4 regions of the Arthrobacter sp. C152 genome follow, and region 3 is predicted to be linked to each of the others. Evidence: riboswitches for the same ligand, from Rfam matches in the RefSeq annotation. Region 3 holds a riboswitch; each other region holds the start of a gene.
The links. Region 3 has a riboswitch for thiamine pyrophosphate ahead of thiO (glycine oxidase ThiO). Riboswitches for the same ligand answer to the same signal wherever they lie in the genome.

Region 1 (4,144 bases), on a different contig from region 3:
GAGGTGCGGTCCATCGAGGCCGGCCTGATCCGCATCATGGGCTCCCGCGAGGAACTCGAAGCCGTACGAACGGAGGCAGCCGCATGATGCAGGCAGTCCTGGCCGTGACAGCCGTCATCCTTTCCCTGGCCGCCGCGGGGGCGATCATCAGGATCGCGCGCGGCCCCTCGCTGCTGGACCGGGTACTCGCGGCCGACGTGCTGCTCGCCATCCTGGGCGCCGCCCTGTGCATCGACATGGCAGTGAACCGCCACCTGAACAACCTCATGCTGGTGGTGGCCATCTCCATCATCGGCTTCATCGGGTCCGTGACAGTGGCCCGCTTCGTTGCCGACCGGAGGGTTGACCCCAATGAATCCTGACTTCTCCGGCCCCGATGCCTGGATCGACGTGGCCTCGGCCGTCTTTATGGTGGTCGGCGCCCTGATGTCCCTCGCGGCCGCCGTCGGCCTGCTGCGCTTCCCGGACCTGCTGACCCGGATGCACGCGGCCACCAAGCCCCAGGTCCTGGGCCTGTTCCTGCTGCTGGCAGCCATAGGCCTGCAGCTGAGGACGTGGTGGGTGTGGCCGGTGCTGCTGGTGGCCTGGATCTTCCAGCTCCTCACGGTCCCCGTGTCCGCGCACATGGTGGGCCGGGCGGGATACCGCACCAAGCACCTGCACCGGGAACTGCTCAGCGCGGACGAACTCGAGGCCGTCGTGCAAAAAGCCGCCGCCGAGGCTGCCCGCGGGGACGGCTCCGGCGACGGCGGTGCGCGCTAGGTCCTAGACGATGTCCTGGCTCTTGGCGAAGCGTGCGATGGCGCGCTGGGTGCCGCGGTTGGCCAGGACCTGGATGATGGCGCTGACCGACGCCGAAATCAACGCGAAGGTCAGGGCCGAACGCAGGCTGGTGGGGACATCCTCGTTCTTGCCGGTGGGCGCTTTCTGCCCGGTGGTCTTTTCCCAGACGGTGTTGACCACCTTGGTTCCGGCCAGGCCCGCGAGCAGGCTCACCCCGGTTCCGAGCAGCTTGATGAAAAGGTTCATTCCCAGTACTCCTTGACGGCGGAAAGCGGACTGCCTCCAGCCTAACCGCTGACCCCGGGCGGCCCGGCCAGGCCCGCCCGCCCTATCCGTCCAGAGCCGAGCCGAGGACGTCCCGGAGGGCTTCCACCACCAGGTCGTGGTCCTGCACCTGGGGCAGCCCGGAAACGGTGACGGTGGCCACCGCTCCCACTCCCGTGACGAAGATGGGGAAGGCACCCCCGTGCGCGGCGTAGCGGGACTGGTCGAACCAGGCGTTGTCTTCAATCCGGCCGCCGCCCAGCCGGCCCCGCAGGCCCACCAGGAGCGACGGCACCTCGTACCGTGCGGCGGTGCGCTGCTTGGCCCGGATCCAGTGGCCGTTGTCAGGCGTGGCGCCCGGCAGTGCGACATGGAAGAGGACTTGCTCGCCCTTGGTGATGTCGATGGCGATGGGAAGGTCCCGCTCCTTGCCCAGTTCCACGAGGAGGAGGCCAAGGTTCAGGGCGTCATCCGGGGAAAACCCGGGGAACTGCAGCTCCCGGACCTCCGCCTCGACGCGGGCGATCAACGCCTCCAGGGACCCTTCGGGCTGCGTGTCGAGGGAATCCGGATCGAACTCGGTCACATGCGGCGGATTGGCACTCATGCCCCACAATCTACCCCTCGCCAGGTGTAAACTTGACCACGCCCGCAAGGGCTGAAATACACGCCTGAATTGAACCAAAACCACCATTTACAACGACAGGGGAGCGCCGCCGTCGGCATCCCGGCCAGGCCGGGAAACCGCAGGTGGGCGCTGAGAGTGCGGACCGCCGCAGACCCTCGAACCTGATCCGGTTAGTACCGGCGCAAGGGAGTCGAGTTCTCGAAGTGATTGGCAACGGCAGTCAATGCCGGATTGCCTCGCTTTCCCCTCCTGTTACCCAGGAGGATCACATGAGCACAGCAGCAATCAAGAAGACCACCAGCAAGTCCTGGCGCGTCGTGGACATTGTGGTGGCGGCCCTCGTCGCCATCGCCGGCGGCGTCATTTTCTGGGCCTGGTCCCAGGGCGCGGCCGCGGTATCCGTGCCGATGAACGCGGCCTACCCGCCCCTGACCGGCCTCATCGCCGGCGGCTGGATGATCCCGGGTGTCCTGGGGATGCTGATCATCCGCAAGCCCGGAGCCGCGCTGTTCTGCGAAACCGTGGCAGCCACCGGTGAACTCCTCATGGGTTCGCAGTATGGCACGTCCGTCCTGTTCTCCGGCTTCGTCCAGGGCCTGGGCGCGGAGATCGTCTTCGCGATCTTCGTCTACCGCAAGTTCAACCTGCCCGTGTCCCTGCTGGCCGGTGCGGCATCCGGCCTGTTCTGCGGCCTGAACGACTCCTTCGCGCCCTGGGGCTGGAACATCGCCTACTCCGGCGCGGACAAGCTGGCCTACATCGTCTTCTGCATGGTCTCCGGAGCCATCATCGCCGGCGCTCTGTCCTGGATCGCGACCCGCGGCTTGGCCCGCACCGGGGTCCTGAGCTCCTTCGCCTCGCGCAAGGCCGCAACGGAGCCCGTCTTCTCCTGATGCCCGCCGCTTCCCAGGACGCCGGGGCTCCCGCCAGGCCTGCCGCCATCACCGCCCGAGGCTGGGGCTGGCGGCATGCCGGCAGGTCCAAGCCGGCCGTCAACGCCCTCAACCTTGACATCAGCCCGGGGGAGCGCGTGCTCCTGCTGGGTCCCTCCGGCGCCGGAAAGTCCACGCTCCTGCATGCCCTTGCCGGGGTGCTGGGGGATGTGAATGACGACGGCGAGGCGGGGGATGCCGACGAGGCGGGTTCGCTGCTGGTCGACGGGGAGTCCCCGCGCGCCCGGCGCGGCCATGCCGGGCTGATGCAGCAGGACCCGGAGACCCAGGTGGTCCTGTCGCGGCTGGGTGACGACGCCGCCTTCGGCGCCGAGAACCTCGCGGTGCCCCGCGACGCCATCTGGGCGCGCGTACACGAGGCGCTGGACGACGTCGGGCTTGCCCACCTTCCGCTGGACCACCCGACGTCGGCCTTGTCCGGCGGGCAGAAGCAGCGCCTCGCGCTGGCCGGCATCCTTGCCATGCGCCCCGGACTGATCCTGCTGGACGAACCCACCGCCAACCTGGACCCGGACGGAGTGCTGGAAGTCCGCGACGCCGTCGCCCGCTGCCTCGACAAGACCGGGGCCACGCTGGTGGTGGTGGAACACCGGGTATCCGTGTGGAAGGACGTCGTGGACCGGATCGTGGTCCTGCAGCCCGGCTCCGCCACTGAGGATGCCGTACTCCTGGACGGCCCGCCGGACCGCGTCCTTGCAGAGGCCCGGACCATGCTCGCTGCCGCGGGAGTCTGGGTGCCCGGTTACGTGCCGGCAACCCGAAGCCGTGCGGCAGTTCCGGCCGCCGGGGCGGGCAACCTCCTGCTGGCCGCCGAGCAGCTTGCCGTTTCCCGCGAGCGTCCGCGCCGCAGCGGCTTCCGGAAGGTGCCGCCGGTCCCGGTCCAGGAAGGCCTCACGGCCCAGGTCCGGGCGGGGGAGGCGCTGGCCATCACCGGGCCGAACGGTGCCGGTAAATCGACCTTCGCCCTGACGCTCGCCGGCCTGCTGGAACCGGTGGCAGGGACGGTGTCCGCCACGCTGGACCTGAGCCGCGGCGCGGGCATCGATCCGTACAAGTGGAAGGCCGAACAGCTGATTTCGCGGGTTGGCACCGTGTTCCAGGAGCCGGAGCACCAATTCGTGACGGGCAAGGTGCTCGATGAACTGCGCTTCGGCCCACGCCACCTGGGCCACGGCGGGGAACGGGTCGACGAGCTGCTGGAGCGGCTCCGGCTGACCGCCCTGGTGGATGCCAACCCGTACACCCTGTCCGGCGGCGAGAAGCGGCGGCTGTCCGTAGCCACCGTCCTGGCCGCCAGCCCGCAGGTCCTGGTGCTGGACGAGCCCACCTTCGGCCAGGACGCCAACACCTGGGCGGAGCTGGCATCGTTCCTGTCCGAACTACTGGACGCCGGCACCGCGGTGGTCTCCGTGACGCACGATGCCGAGTTCACCGCCGCCCTGGGCGGGGCCGAACTGCGGATGGCCGCGGCGGAAGCGGTGGCGCCATGAGGCAGCAACTCACCCTGCGCGGCAAC
Region 2 (4,144 bases), on a different contig from region 3:
TGGCGTAAGCACCGAAGATCAAGAATACGCTAGTTTCATCTCCGGCCGCAAATGAGGCTGGTTCCGGCGGGTGGGTTGTGATAGTAACCACAGGCCCACGGCCGCGCCGTCACCGTGCCGTTCCATGATACCGGCGCAGTTGCCGGCGGAACGTCAGGAATGCAGCCGCGGCGCGTCGAAGAAATCGACTTCGAGCTGGCAGGACTGCCGGAAGGCCGTCACCATGGCGTCCCGTTCGTTGTCAGGGGCGTTCCGCCCGGCCGCGTCCACAATCGAGATGGCCTGGCGGGTGGCCTCGGCGAAGGCTTCGTCGGCGTAGGTGCGCAGCCAGTCCGCATACGGGTGGCCGTGGGGCTCCCCCGCCGCCAGGAACTGGGCGTGCAGCTTTTCGCCCACTTCGGCGTAGAGCCAGAAGCAGGGCAGGACCGCGGCGGCCAGCACCGCGTAACTGCCCGACGCCGATGCCGCGGTCAGGTGGTCAACGTAGGACTTGGTCACGGGGCCCAGGCCGCGCTGCGCCGGGCGGGTGCTCAGCCACGACCGGTGCAGCTCCGATTCCACCTCGAGGCACTGCCGGGCAGACCCGGCCCAGAACAGCTGTTCCGCCTCCGACGGGGCCAGCGCACTGGCCCTCGCCAGGACCCGGGAGTAGCCGTTGAGGTAGATCGCGTCCTGGGCGAGGTAGTAGGCAAACTCTTTCTCGGGAAGGTGGCCGCCGGCCAGGCCCCGGATGAAGTCCAGCTCATGGATTTCGGCCAGGTACGGCTCGGATTCGGACCACAGCCGTGCCGCGAAGCCGCCCTCCGGCAGGGAAGGCCGGACGTGGTGGAAATGGTGGACGGGCCCGTTCCCCTGCCCCACCTCCAGCTGTCCGGAGTTTTCCAGGGCTCCGGCCAGCCACGGCTTGACCGTACGCAGGGATGCTTCCCAGTTGCCCACGCGCGCCTGCACGGTGGCCATCGCGGAGGACAGCGAGCAGCCCGTCCCGTGGCTGTTGCGGGTGGGCACCCGCTCTCCAGGCACCTCCACCACTTCGCTGGAGAGCTGGCCGGAGGTGTTCACCAGCGCATCCGGGCAGGCGGATCCGCCCAGGTGCCCGCCTTTCACCAGGATGGTGGCACCGGTGGCGTCGGCCAGCCGCCGCCCTTGCTCCAGTGCCGCCGCCCACGTTTGCGCCTGCTCTTCGCCCACCAGCATGGCAAGCTCGGGCAGGTTGGGGGTGATGAGGTGGGCCAGGGGCAGCAGGTCACGGAGCGCGGCTTCCGCGGATTCCTTCAGCAGCCGGTCGCCGCTGGTGGCCACCATCACCGGGTCCAGGACCACGACGGCGGGACGCACCGCGGCAAGCCAGTCACGGACGATGCCGATGACGGCGTCGTCGCCCAGCATGCCGATCTTAACCGCGTCGATGCAGATGTCGTCGCTGACCGCCTCGAGTTGCTGGGCCAGGAAGGCGGCAGGGGGAACGTGGACCGCCTGGACGCCGCGGGTGTTCTGCGCTGTCAGGGCGGTGATGGCTGCCATGCCATACCCGCCGTGCGCGGCGATGCTCTTAAGGTCGGCTTGGATGCCGGCGCCACCGGAGGGGTCGGATCCTGCGATGGACAGGACCCGTGGGATCGCGCGCCCCGCTGGCTTCACGGCGCTTCCGGACGCAGCTGGCAGGGGCATGGAAAGGGTCGAAGACAACGGACATCCCTTCGCCGGTACTAGCCGGACAGGTTCAACGGGTGTGGATCTCAGCCGGCCCTGTGCGCGGCACCCCGTGTCGGTTTCCAGACTAGCTGTTATGGCCGGCCCGCAATAGGTGACTGCCGCGGATGCAGGAAGTCCCCGCCCGTGGGCCGTTCCCCTGGCGTGAGGGAAACGGCCCGCGGCGCGGGGACTTCCGGTGATGCGTTGGCGCCTAGAGCTCCGACGCGGGCACTCCGACACCGAGGATAATCGGTTCCTCGGCGGGCTTGCCAGCAGCGGCTGACTGGGCTTTCGCCGTTTCCGGAGCCTTGGCCTCGTGCGAGTGCCCGGCGGCGGACCCCGGCGCGCTCTCGTGGTGCTGGACGGTGGTCTCGTTGGCAGCGCCCTGGGCGCGGCTGGCACCCCGGTGGCGCCGCGGCCGGCGCTGGCGGGACTGGTCCGGGGCAGCCGCTGCCGTTTCCGGGCCGGCCGCCGCAGGATTGGCCTCCGGCGCAGCCTCGGCGGGCGCGGTTTCCACCGCGGGAGCAGGCTGCGCGGTTTCCACGGCAGGAGCGGGCTGTCCCAGGTGCGCGAAAGCTTCCGCGAGCCGGTCCAGGGTGAGCGCGGGCTGGGCCTGCTGCTCCCCTGCGTGGTCCACGAACGGCAACGGCACTGTTTCGCCGCCGAAGGTGAGGACGGCAGCCGGCCGGGTGCCGGCGTCGTGCTTCTCCGGCTCTGCCGGGGACTCCTGCTGCACCAGCGGCTGGGCCGGCGCCGCCTGCCGGGCGGCCGCAACCTCGTCATCGTGCAGGTGCGCCGCGTGGGCGGCAGCGGCGATGTTGGCCAGGGCGAGCCTGGTGGCCTCCGCCTTCGCGTGCCGCTCGGCGTCGGCCGGGTCCGGATGGACGGTGTGCACATGCACGGGCGCCGCCGGGGCAGCTTCCGGCTGCTGGCCGCCGCGCCCGCGCCGCCGCTTGCGCTCGGAACGTCCGGCGGGCTGGCCGTTGTCGGTCCGGTGCCCCTCGTTCCGGGATGCTTCCGGCCTGGATTCGGGCCGGTTGTCCGAACGCTGTACGTGGTGCTCCGCCGCGACAATGTTGGCACGGCGGTGCTCCACGGGGTCGTCGTGGGTGACCACGCCGCGGCCGGCGCAGGCCTCGCACTGCTCGCCGAAGACTTCGAGCAGGCCGGTGCCCATGCGCTTGCGGGTCATCTGGACCAGGCCCAGCGAGGTGACCTCGGCCACCTGGTGCTTGGTGCGGTCCCGGCCCAGGCACTCCACCAGGCGGCGCAGTACAAGGTCGCGGTTGGATTCCAGGACCATGTCGATGAAGTCGATGACGATGATGCCGCCGATGTCCCTCAGGCGGAGCTGGCGCACCACTTCCTCGGCAGCCTCGAGGTTGTTCTTCGTGACTGTTTCTTCGAGGTTGCCGCCGCTGCCGGTGAACTTGCCGGTGTTGACGTCCACCACGGTCATGGCTTCGGTCCGGTCGATCACCAGGGAGCCGCCGGAGGGCAGGAAGACCTTGCGCTCCAGGGCCTTGTGGATCTGCTCGTCAATGCGCCAGGCCGAGAAGATGTCCTGGTCCTTGGTCCACTTTTCCAGGCGGCCCACCAGGTCCGGCGCCACATAGGTGACGTAGGCCTCGATGGTGTCCCACGCTTCTTCGCCGGACACGATCAGCTTCGAGAAGTCCTCGTTGAAGACATCCCGGACCACCTTGATGGTGAGGTCCGGTTCGCCGTACAGCAGTTCCGGCGCCAGGATCTTCGTGGACGTGGACTGGCTTTCAATCCCCTCCCACTGGGCACGGAGGCGGTTGATGTCGTGGGTCAGCTCCTCCTCGGAAGCGCCTTCGGCAGCGGTGCGGACAATGACGCCTGCCTGCTCCGGGAGCCGGTCCTTGAGGATGCGCTTGAGCCGGTTGCGCTCGACGTCGGGCAGCTTGCGGGAGATGCCGGTCATGGAACCACCCGGCACGTAGACCAAGTACCGGCCCGGAAGGGAGATCTGGCTGGTGAGGCGGGCGCCCTTGTGGCCCACGGGGTCCTTGGTCACCTGGACCAGGACGGTGTCGCCGGACTTCAGGGCGTTTTCGATGCGGCGCTGCTTGCCTTCGAGGTTGACGGCCTCCCAGTTCACCTCACCGGCGTAGAGCACGGCGTTGCGGCCGCGCCCGATGTCGACGAACGCAGCCTCCATGGAGGGCAGCACGTTCTGCACCTTGCCCAGGTACACGTTGCCGATCAGGGAGTCCTGCTGGGTCTTGGAGACGAAGTGCTCGGCCAGGACGCCGTCCTCGAGGACGGCGATCTGGATCCTGTCGTCGCGCTGCCGGACGATCATCTGCCGGTCGACGGACTCCCGGCGCGCCAGGAACTCCGCTTCGGTAATCACGGTGCGGCGGCGGCCGGTGTCGCGGGACTCGCGGCGGCGCTGCTTCTTGGCTTCCAGGCGGGTGGAGCC
Region 3 (4,144 bases):
GACTCCGGATTCGCCGTGGGTGCCCTGCTGTCGGGAGTGATCGCGGACGCCTTCGGCATCCCTGCCGCCACCGCCGCCGTCGCTGTCCTCACCGCCGCTTCCGGCGTGGTCGTTGCGGTGCGCATGCGCCGCACCGACCACCACGGCGTGCGCTGAGACCCTAGGGAACGAGTTCGAAATGGACCTGCCGGGCAGCGATGTCCGAGGCAAGCAGCCGGACCCTGACCTTGGTGCCGGATTCGAGTTCACCCGCGCAACGGGCGGTCACTGCGGGCTCGGCCACCTGGATGATGCCCGAGTTGCCGTTCCCGTTCTTGCCGTTGCCGTTTCCGTTCTGCGGCTTGGAACCGGAGATCACGATCGCGTCGAACTCCTGCCCGATGTGGTTCACCAGGAGCGCAGCCTCCACCGTGTCCAGGGCCATGCGCTCCATCCGGGACGCCAGCTGGTCCGACCCGGCCATGATCCCCGGCAGCAGCGGAAGGGCTTCGCGGGCCCAGGAGGGCACGTCCCCGCCGTTACTCAACGCCTCGCAGATCACCAGCACGAAGCGGTCCACCAGGCGGCGCAGGGGAGCGGTGGTGTGGGCGTACGCGGCACCGATGGCTGACTGGACGGCGTCTTCGGGCACGTCCCCGTCAAAGGCCGTGTAGGAGGCGCCCCGGAACAGCATGCCGGCCGAATGCATGATGGCCAGCTGGCGCGGGTCCCTGGGGTCCAGGGACCGCAGATATTCGCCGTAGCTCATTTCCCCGTCCCACGGCCTGCCCAGCACCTCGGTCTGCAGCCGGAAATGCCGCAGGGAGCGTTCGTCCGGCGCGGGCATGGTGCGCAGGATGCCCACCTTGCCGGCGAGCATCATCTGCGCGGCCGCCATGCCCGTCATCAGCGAAATCTGCGCATTCCAGTCCTCGATGGGAAGCTGCGGGACGGCGTCGATCCGGAAGCCGCCGTCGGGCAGCTGGACAATCTCCTGCTCCGGCATGTTCAGGCTGGCGCCGTTGCGTGCCCGCTCCAGCTGCACCCGCTTCAGGCCCACCTCGCGGAGCAACTCCAGCACGGGGTGGGCGCTGCCGGCGTCCAGGGCCGCCTGGGCACCCTTGTAACTGAGCTTGTCACGGCTGCGGACCCGGGCACGCCGGACGCCGACCGAGGAAACTTCGGCGTCGCCGTCGAGCACGAAATGCCACACGAAAGCAGAGCAGTCCTGGCCCGGCAGCAGGCTGCCGGCGCCCTCACTGATGACCTCCGGATGGAGCGGGATGCGGCCGTCCGGCGCGTAGAAGGTCTGGCCGCGGCGCCGCGTCTCGGCATCCAGCGGACCTCCCGGGGCCACAAAGGCCGGCACGTCGGCTATCGCGTACAACACGCGGTAGCCCGCGCCCTCCTGCTCGATGAAGACCGCCTGGTCCAAGTCCGTGGAGGAGGCGGGGTCGATGGTGACGAACCCTACGCCGGTCAGGTCGTAGGCCGGCAGCTCGAGCGAGGCGACGGCCGCTTCGGCGTCCTCTACGGCTTCCGCGGGGTAGGGGCCGGGCAGCTCCAGTTCCGTCCGCAGCGCACCCAACGCCGCCTCAAGGGCATTCTTGTGGTCGTGGACGTTGGGGGCCAGCCGATGGTGTGACACAAAACTCAGCGTATCCCCAAGTGCGCCGATAGCGCAGGCTCAGGACCCGGCGGCGTCCAACGCGTCGAGCAGGGAGGAGGCGGCCGCGGCGGGATCTGCGGCCTCCGTGATGGCGCGCACCACCACGATCCTGCGCGCACCCGCTTCAGCCACCTCGTGCACGTTGCCGTGGTCGACGCCGCCGATGGCAAACCAGGGCACGGCGTCCCCGGCCTGCCGGGATGCTTCGGCCGCGTACTTCACGAGTTCAGGGCCGACGGCGGTCCTGCCGGGTTTGGTGGGCGTGGCCCAGACGGGGCCTACGCAGAAGTAATCCAGGCCGGAGGGACCCGCTGCGGCGTCGAGCGCGGCGTCCACCTGGGCGGGGGTGTGGCTGGAGAGGCCGATGGCCGCATTGCCGTTGACCAGGGTGCGCGCCGCCGCCAGCGGCAGGTCCTTTTGGCCGATGTGGAACACCGGAGCCCCGGACAAGACCGCGATGTCCGCCCGGTCGTTGACGGCCCACAGCCGGCCATGGCGCACCGCTGCCTCCTTCAGCACCGCCAGGAGGTCCAGTTCCTCCGCCGCCTCGATGCCCTTGTCGCGCAGCTGGATGATGTCAACGCCGCCCGCGAAGGCGGCATCGACGAATTCCGCGAAGTCGCCGCGGTCCCGGCGCGCGTCCGTGCAGAGGTACAGGCGGGCGGCGTCCAGGGCGGGAATTAATGAGGGGGACTGATTCATGCCTGCAAGCCTAGTTCCTCTAAACTGGGCAGGTACTGCGGGAGCCCGCGGCAGCTGTCACAAAGCGCCGGGCTGAGAGGGCGTCAGAGCCGACCGCTTGACCTGATCCGGTTAATGCCGGCGTAGGGAAGGAAACATGTGAGCAGCCCCCTCAACATTTCGCCCGGGCCCGCGGATCCCCCCATCCAGGCCGACGTCGCCGTCATCGGCGGGGGAGTGGTGGGGCACGGCATCGCCTGGGAGGTACAGCGTTCCGGACGTTCGGTCGTGCTGGTCGATGACGCCCCGGGAACCGGTGCCAGCTGGGCCGCGGCAGGCATGCTGGCCCCGGTCAGCGAACTGCATTACCAGGAGGAAGACCTCCTGGAACTCATGCTCGAATCGTCATCGCTGTGGCCCGGCTTTGCCGCCGGCGTCGCCGCGGCTTCGGGTTCCGATTCCGGATACCAGACGACGCCGACCCTCGCCGTGGGTGCCGACGCCGCCGACCGCGCGGCCTTCATGGACCTCCGCGCCGTGCAGCAGGCCAACGGGCTGGCGGTGGAGCCCCTCACGGTCCGGGAGGCCCGCCGCCGCGAGCCCCTGCTGAGCCCCGGGATCGCCTGCGCGCTGGACACCCCCGCCGACCACCAGGTGGATCCGCGGCGGCTGGTCGCGTCCCTGCGCCGGGCGCTCGCCGCCGCTGCCCTGGCAACACCGGACGTGGCCGCGGCCGGGGCCGTGGACGGGTTTGCCGTGCCGGACCGGGCAACCGGGCTCCGGTGGGAAGGCGGTGCCGTCGCCGGAGTCCACCTCGCCGGGGGTGGCAGCATCCGGGCGGCGGAAACCGTGGTGGCCAACGGGCTGCAGGCAGGGGCACTGGAGAGCCTGCCCGCGGGGCTTGAGCTGCCCCTGCGTCCCGTGCACGGCGACATCCTCCGCCTTGCCGTGCCGCGGCACCTCCGGCCGCTGGTGACCGCCACCGTCCGGGGGCTGGTCCACGGAATTCCGGTGTACATCGTCCCCCGCCAGGACGGAACCGTGGTCATCGGTGCCACCCAGCGGGAGGACGCGCTCTCCGGCGGCCTAAGCGCCGGCGGCGTCTACCAGCTTCTGCGGGACGCCCAGGCCCTGGTGCCGGCCGTCGCCGAACTGGAGCTGCTGGAATGCACCGCCCGCGCGCGTCCCGGCACCCCCGACAACGCCCCGCTGCTGGGCCGGGTTCCGCAGCCCGCCGGCGCCGGCCCGGGCCATGTTCCGGGCCTTGTCATCGCCACCGGATTCTTCCGCCACGGCGTCCTGCTCACCCCCGCGGCGGCAGCCATCTGCAGGGACCTGATGGACGGCACGGCCGATCCCCGCTGGGAGCCCTTCGTCCCGGACCGGTTCTCCCGGCCCCTGACAGCCGCCGGCACGCACACCAAGGAGACTGCATGAACATCACCCTCAACGGAAACCCCCACACGGTGGCTGATGGCGCGTCCATCACCATGCTCGTCAGCCAGGTCACCGGCCGCCCACTCGCCGCCAACGGCCAGGCGACGGACGGCAGGAAGCTCGGCGTCGCCGTCGCGCACAACGCCCAGGTGGTGCCGCGCAGCCAATGGTTCGCCACGGCGCTCGCCGACGGTGACGAGATCGAACTAGTCACGGCAGTACAGGGAGGCTGACACCATGACCGAAACCAGCACCATCAATCCCGCCGGCCAGGCCGGCAACGGCGACGCCCTGGTGATCGACGGCGTCGAACTGGGATCCCGGCTGATCATGGGCACCGGTGGCGCGCCCAGCCTGGACGGCCTCGGCGCCGCCCTC
Region 4 (4,144 bases), on a different contig from region 3:
CGGGCGTCCTAGCTGCCCGCGGGCACCTTCAGTTCAGGAAGGTAGACCTTGCCGCCGGCGGCGAGGAACTCCTCGCTCTTCTCCCGCATTCCGGATGCCATTTCCGCCAGCGCCGCCTGCGAATCGGCCGACCCGTATTCGTCCCGGATGTCCTGGCTGATCCGCATCGAGCAGAACTTCGGCCCGCACATGGAGCAGAAGTGGGCCGTTTTGGCCGGTTCGGCCGGAAGGGTTTCGTCGTGGAACGCCTCGGCCGTCTCGGGGTCCAGGGACAGCGCGAACTGGTCCCGCCAGCGGAACTCGAAGCGGGCCTTGGACAGGGCGTCGTCCCGTTCGTGCGCGCCCGGGTGCCCCTTGGCGAGGTCCGCGGCGTGGGCCGCGATCTTGTAGGTGATCACGCCCGTCTTCACGTCGTCCTTGTTGGGCAGGCCCAGGTGTTCCTTCGGGGTGACGTAGCAGAGCATCGCGGTGCCGTACCGGGCGATTTCCGTGGCGCCGATGGCCGAGGTGATGTGGTCATAGCCGGGGGCGACGTCGGTCACCAGGGGGCCCAGGGTGTAGAACGGGGCGCCCTTGCAGAGTTCCTGCTGGCGCTCCACGTTTTCGCGGACCAGGTGGAACGGCACGTGGCCGGGGCCTTCCACCATCACCTGGACGTCGTATTCCCAGGCGCGCTGGGTGAGCTCTGCCAGGGTGTCCAGCTCGGCGAACTGGGCGGCGTCGTTGGCGTCCGCGGTGGCACCGGGGCGCAGGCCGTCGCCCAGGGAGAACGCGACGTCGTACTTGGCGAAGATTTCGCAGAGCTCGTCGAAGTGGGTGTAGAGGAAGTTCTCCTGGTGGTGTGCAAGGCACCAGCCGGCCATGATGGACCCGCCGCGCGAGACGATGCCCGTGACCCGGTTGGCGGTCAGCGGCACATAACGCAGCAGCACGCCGGCGTGGATGGTCATGTAGTCCACGCCCTGCTCGCACTGTTCAATCACGGTGTCGCGGAAGATCTCCCAGGTCAGGGCGTTCGCTTCGCCGTTGACTTTTTCCAGGGCCTGGTAGATGGGAACGGTGCCGATCGGCACGGGGGAGTTGCGGATGATCCACTCCCTGGTGGTGTGGATGTCGTCGCCGGTGGACAGGTCCATGACCGTGTCGGCGCCCCACTGGGTGGCCCACTGCAGCTTGTCCACCTCTTCGGCGATGGAGCTGGTGACCGCAGAGTTGCCGATGTTGGCGTTGATCTTCACCAGGAAGGCCTTGCCGATGATCATCGGCTCGGATTCGGGGTGGTTGATGTTGCTGGGGATGATCGCCCGGCCGGCGGCCAGCTCGCTGCGGACCAGTTCGACGTCGCAGTTCTCCCGAAGCGCCACGAACCGCATTTCCGGCGTGATGATCCCCTGCCGGGCATAGTGCATTTGGGTCACCGTGCGGCCTTCGACGGCGCGGCGGGGCACCGGCTGCGCGCCCTTCCACTCTGCCGAGGCGGCGCCGCGGCGCAGCGCCGAGCGGCCGTCGTCGAGCAGGTTCCGCTCCCGGCCGCTGTACGCTTCGGTGTCCCCGCGCTCTGCGATCCACTGCTCCCGGAAGGGCTGCAGGCCGCGTACCGGGTCGCTGCCCGGGCCCGCAGTCCGGTACGTCCGGAAGGGAGGGTTGGGCTGGCCGTTCGGCGAATCCTGCAGCGCAATCTCGGTCACCGGGACCCGGATCCCGGACCCGGCGTCTTCGATGTACGCCAGCGAATGCGACTTCAGGGACTGGGTCACCTGCGGTGCTTCCGCGGACTCCCCGGCCGGGATCCGGGCAGGGTTCAACTGGGTGTTTTGTGTACTCAAGGAATACTCACTTCCTTCGCCGGCATTACCCGGACAGGTTCAACGGTCGCAGGCTGCGTCAGCCCGATCTCAGCCCCTGCAGGGGCACCCGTGTGGTCAGGAACGAAGCTACCACACGCCCCGCAGCGAGCCCCGTAACATTCCCCGGTGCTAGCCTGTGCGGGCAGCGAAAGGAAGTACCGATGCCAGAAGTCATCGAGTTCAGCGGCCCCATCCTGACCGGCCCGGAGAGCGTGGAGCACGGGCTCTGGTCGGTCGATGGCCGGCTCACGTTCAGCCGCCCTGCATCACCGCCTGGCCGGATCCTCGACGGGTGGGTGCTGCCGGGGTTCGCGGATGCCCACTGCCATATTGGCCTCGGCCCCGGCGGGCCCGTCGACTCCGCCACCGCTGAAGAGCAGGCCAGGGCAGACCTCAACGCCGGAACACTCCTGGTCCGGGACGCGGGCTCGCCCGCGGACACCCGCTGGATGCAGGGCGGCCGGGACTTCCCCGTCCTCATCCGTGCCGGCCGGCATATTGCGCGGACGCGGCGCTACCTGCGGGGGTTCGCGGAGGAAGTCGAGCCGGACGGCCTCGTCGAGGCCGTCCGCAAGCAGGCGCGCGACGGCGACGGCTGGGTCAAACTGGTGGGGGACTGGATCGACAGGGGCATCGGTGACCTGGCGCCGTCCTTTCCCGCCGCCGTCGTACGCGATGCCGTCCAGGCCGCCCATGACGAAGGCGCCCGGGTAACGGCCCACTGCTTCGCCGAAGACACCCTCGACCAGATGCTCGACGCCGGCATCGACTGCATCGAGCATGCCACCGGGCTCCTGCCCCGGCACCTGCCGCGCTTCGCGGAGCAGGGTGTGCCGATCGTGCCCACCCTGGTCAACATTGCAACATTCCCCCACATCGCCGCGCAGGCGGAGCCGAAGTTTCCCCGCTACGCCGCCCACATGCGGGCGCTCTGGGAACGCCGGGCCGAACGGGTAGCGGAGGCCTATGAAGCCGGCGTGCGGATCTTCGCCGGCACGGACGCCGGCAGCGTCATCCGCCACGGCCGGATTGCGGACGAAATCCTGGCCCTGCACGCCGCCGGCCTCCCCATGGCCGCCGCCCTGGACGCGGCCTGCTGGTCAGCCCGTACGTGGCTGGGAGGGGACAATCTCGCCGAAGGTGCCCGGGCCGACGTCGTGGTGTGCGCCGAGGACCCGCGGGCAGTGCCAGAGACGGTCAGGGCGCTTGCGCACGTCGTGCTCGGCGGCCGGCTCATCCGGTGAGCCGAAGCCGCCGGAGATTCCCTGCCCGGCACTTGGAATAAATTGAAGCTTCAAGTAATTTTAATGGGTGGACACCTCATCCGGAGGGCCCGCACCACAGGGAGCATTCAATGACTGCAGAAGCCACCACCCAGGACCTCCTACCCGCCGACCTCGCCATGGGCACCGTCATGCTCAAGGTGGGCGACATGAAGGTCATGACCGACTACTACCAGCGCGCCCTCGGCCTTGACGTCGTGGCGGAACAGGACGGGGGACTGTACCTGGGCCGGCTCCGGAAGCCGCTGGTGCACCTCGCGCCGGCCCCGGGCCTGAACCTCCCCGGCAGGGGCGAGGCGGGCCTCTTCCACACCGCGCTGCTCTTCGAGGACCAGGCGTCCCTGGCGGCCACCATTGCCACCGCCGCGCAGTACGAGCCGCGGGCCTTCACCGGCAGCGCCGACCACCTCGTCAGCGAGGCCTTCTACTTCACCGACCCCGAAGGCAACGGCATCGAGCTCTACTGGGACCGGCCCCGCAGCAACTGGTCATGGAACGGGACCGACGTCGTCATGGACAGCCTGGCCCTGCCGCCGCAGCGGTACCTCGAACAGCACCTCACCGAGGAATCACTTGAAAGCCAGCGCGCCACGGCCGCCGGCGTCGGGCACGTGCACCTGCAGGTGGGCGACGTGCAGACCGCGCGCGATTTCTACGTCGGAACACTCGGCTTCGAAAAAACCGCCGGCTGGCACGGCCAGGCGTTGTTCGTCTCCGCCGGGCGCTACCACCACCACATGGCCATGAACGTCTGGAACAGCCGCGGCGCCGGTCCCCGCAAGGACACGCTTGGCCTGGGCGAGGTGCTCATCGAAGTTCCCGCCGGTGACGACGTCGGGGCGCTGGCTGACCGGCTCAAGGTCGCCGGAGTGCCAGCCCACCACACCGGCGCCGAACTCCGCTTTGAGGATCCGTGGCGCAACAAGCTCCGCGTGGCCATCCGGTAGGGCCATGCGTGCGTGGCCCTGCCCGCAGCTACTAGGCTGATGCCGTACACCCGGGCGGCCAGCGGCG

Region 1: it holds a riboswitch for thiamine pyrophosphate, as region 3 does, so the genes downstream of both, ACYSM9_RS05520 (ECF transporter S component) here and thiO (glycine oxidase ThiO) in region 3, are expected to answer to the same signal.
Region 2: it holds a riboswitch for thiamine pyrophosphate, as region 3 does, so the genes downstream of both, thiD (bifunctional hydroxymethylpyrimidine kinase/phosphomethylpyrimidine kinase) here and thiO (glycine oxidase ThiO) in region 3, are expected to answer to the same signal.
Region 4: it holds a riboswitch for thiamine pyrophosphate, as region 3 does, so the genes downstream of both, thiC (phosphomethylpyrimidine synthase ThiC) here and thiO (glycine oxidase ThiO) in region 3, are expected to answer to the same signal.

Annotation. Positions count from the first base shown of each region.
Region 1 covers NZ_JBTZSU010000005.1:155,930-160,073, reverse strand. The annotation lists gene ACYSM9_RS05545 (Na+/H+ antiporter subunit E) at 1-87, shown strand, start outside; gene ACYSM9_RS05540 (monovalent cation/H+ antiporter complex subunit F) at 84-362, shown strand; gene mnhG (monovalent cation/H(+) antiporter subunit G) at 352-762, shown strand; gene ACYSM9_RS05530 (DUF4235 domain-containing protein) at 766-1,029, opposite strand; gene ACYSM9_RS05525 (heme-degrading domain-containing protein) at 1,112-1,654, opposite strand; TPP riboswitch at 1,742-1,881, shown strand; gene ACYSM9_RS05520 (ECF transporter S component) at 1,945-2,568, shown strand; gene ACYSM9_RS05515 (ABC transporter ATP-binding protein) at 2,568-4,118, shown strand; gene ACYSM9_RS05510 (energy-coupling factor transporter transmembrane component T family protein) at 4,115-4,144, shown strand, end outside.
Region 2 covers NZ_JBTZSU010000019.1:7,880-12,023, forward strand. The annotation lists gene thiD (bifunctional hydroxymethylpyrimidine kinase/phosphomethylpyrimidine kinase) at 154-1,671, opposite strand; TPP riboswitch at 1,679-1,776, opposite strand; gene ACYSM9_RS13675 (Rne/Rng family ribonuclease) at 1,907-4,144, opposite strand, start outside.
Region 3 covers NZ_JBTZSU010000014.1:62,651-66,794, reverse strand. The annotation lists gene ACYSM9_RS11870 (MFS transporter) at 1-156, shown strand, start outside; gene ACYSM9_RS11865 (RNB domain-containing ribonuclease) at 161-1,627, opposite strand; gene thiE (thiamine phosphate synthase) at 1,667-2,350, opposite strand; TPP riboswitch at 2,378-2,496, shown strand; gene thiO (glycine oxidase ThiO) at 2,489-3,766, shown strand; gene thiS (sulfur carrier protein ThiS) at 3,763-3,999, shown strand; gene ACYSM9_RS11845 (thiazole synthase) at 4,004-4,144, shown strand, end outside.
Region 4 covers NZ_JBTZSU010000011.1:16,728-20,871, reverse strand. The annotation lists gene ACYSM9_RS10080 (alpha/beta hydrolase) at 1-12, shown strand, start outside; gene thiC (phosphomethylpyrimidine synthase ThiC) at 9-1,826, opposite strand; TPP riboswitch at 1,821-1,928, opposite strand; gene ACYSM9_RS10070 (amidohydrolase family protein) at 2,009-3,091, shown strand; gene ACYSM9_RS10065 (VOC family protein) at 3,202-4,077, shown strand.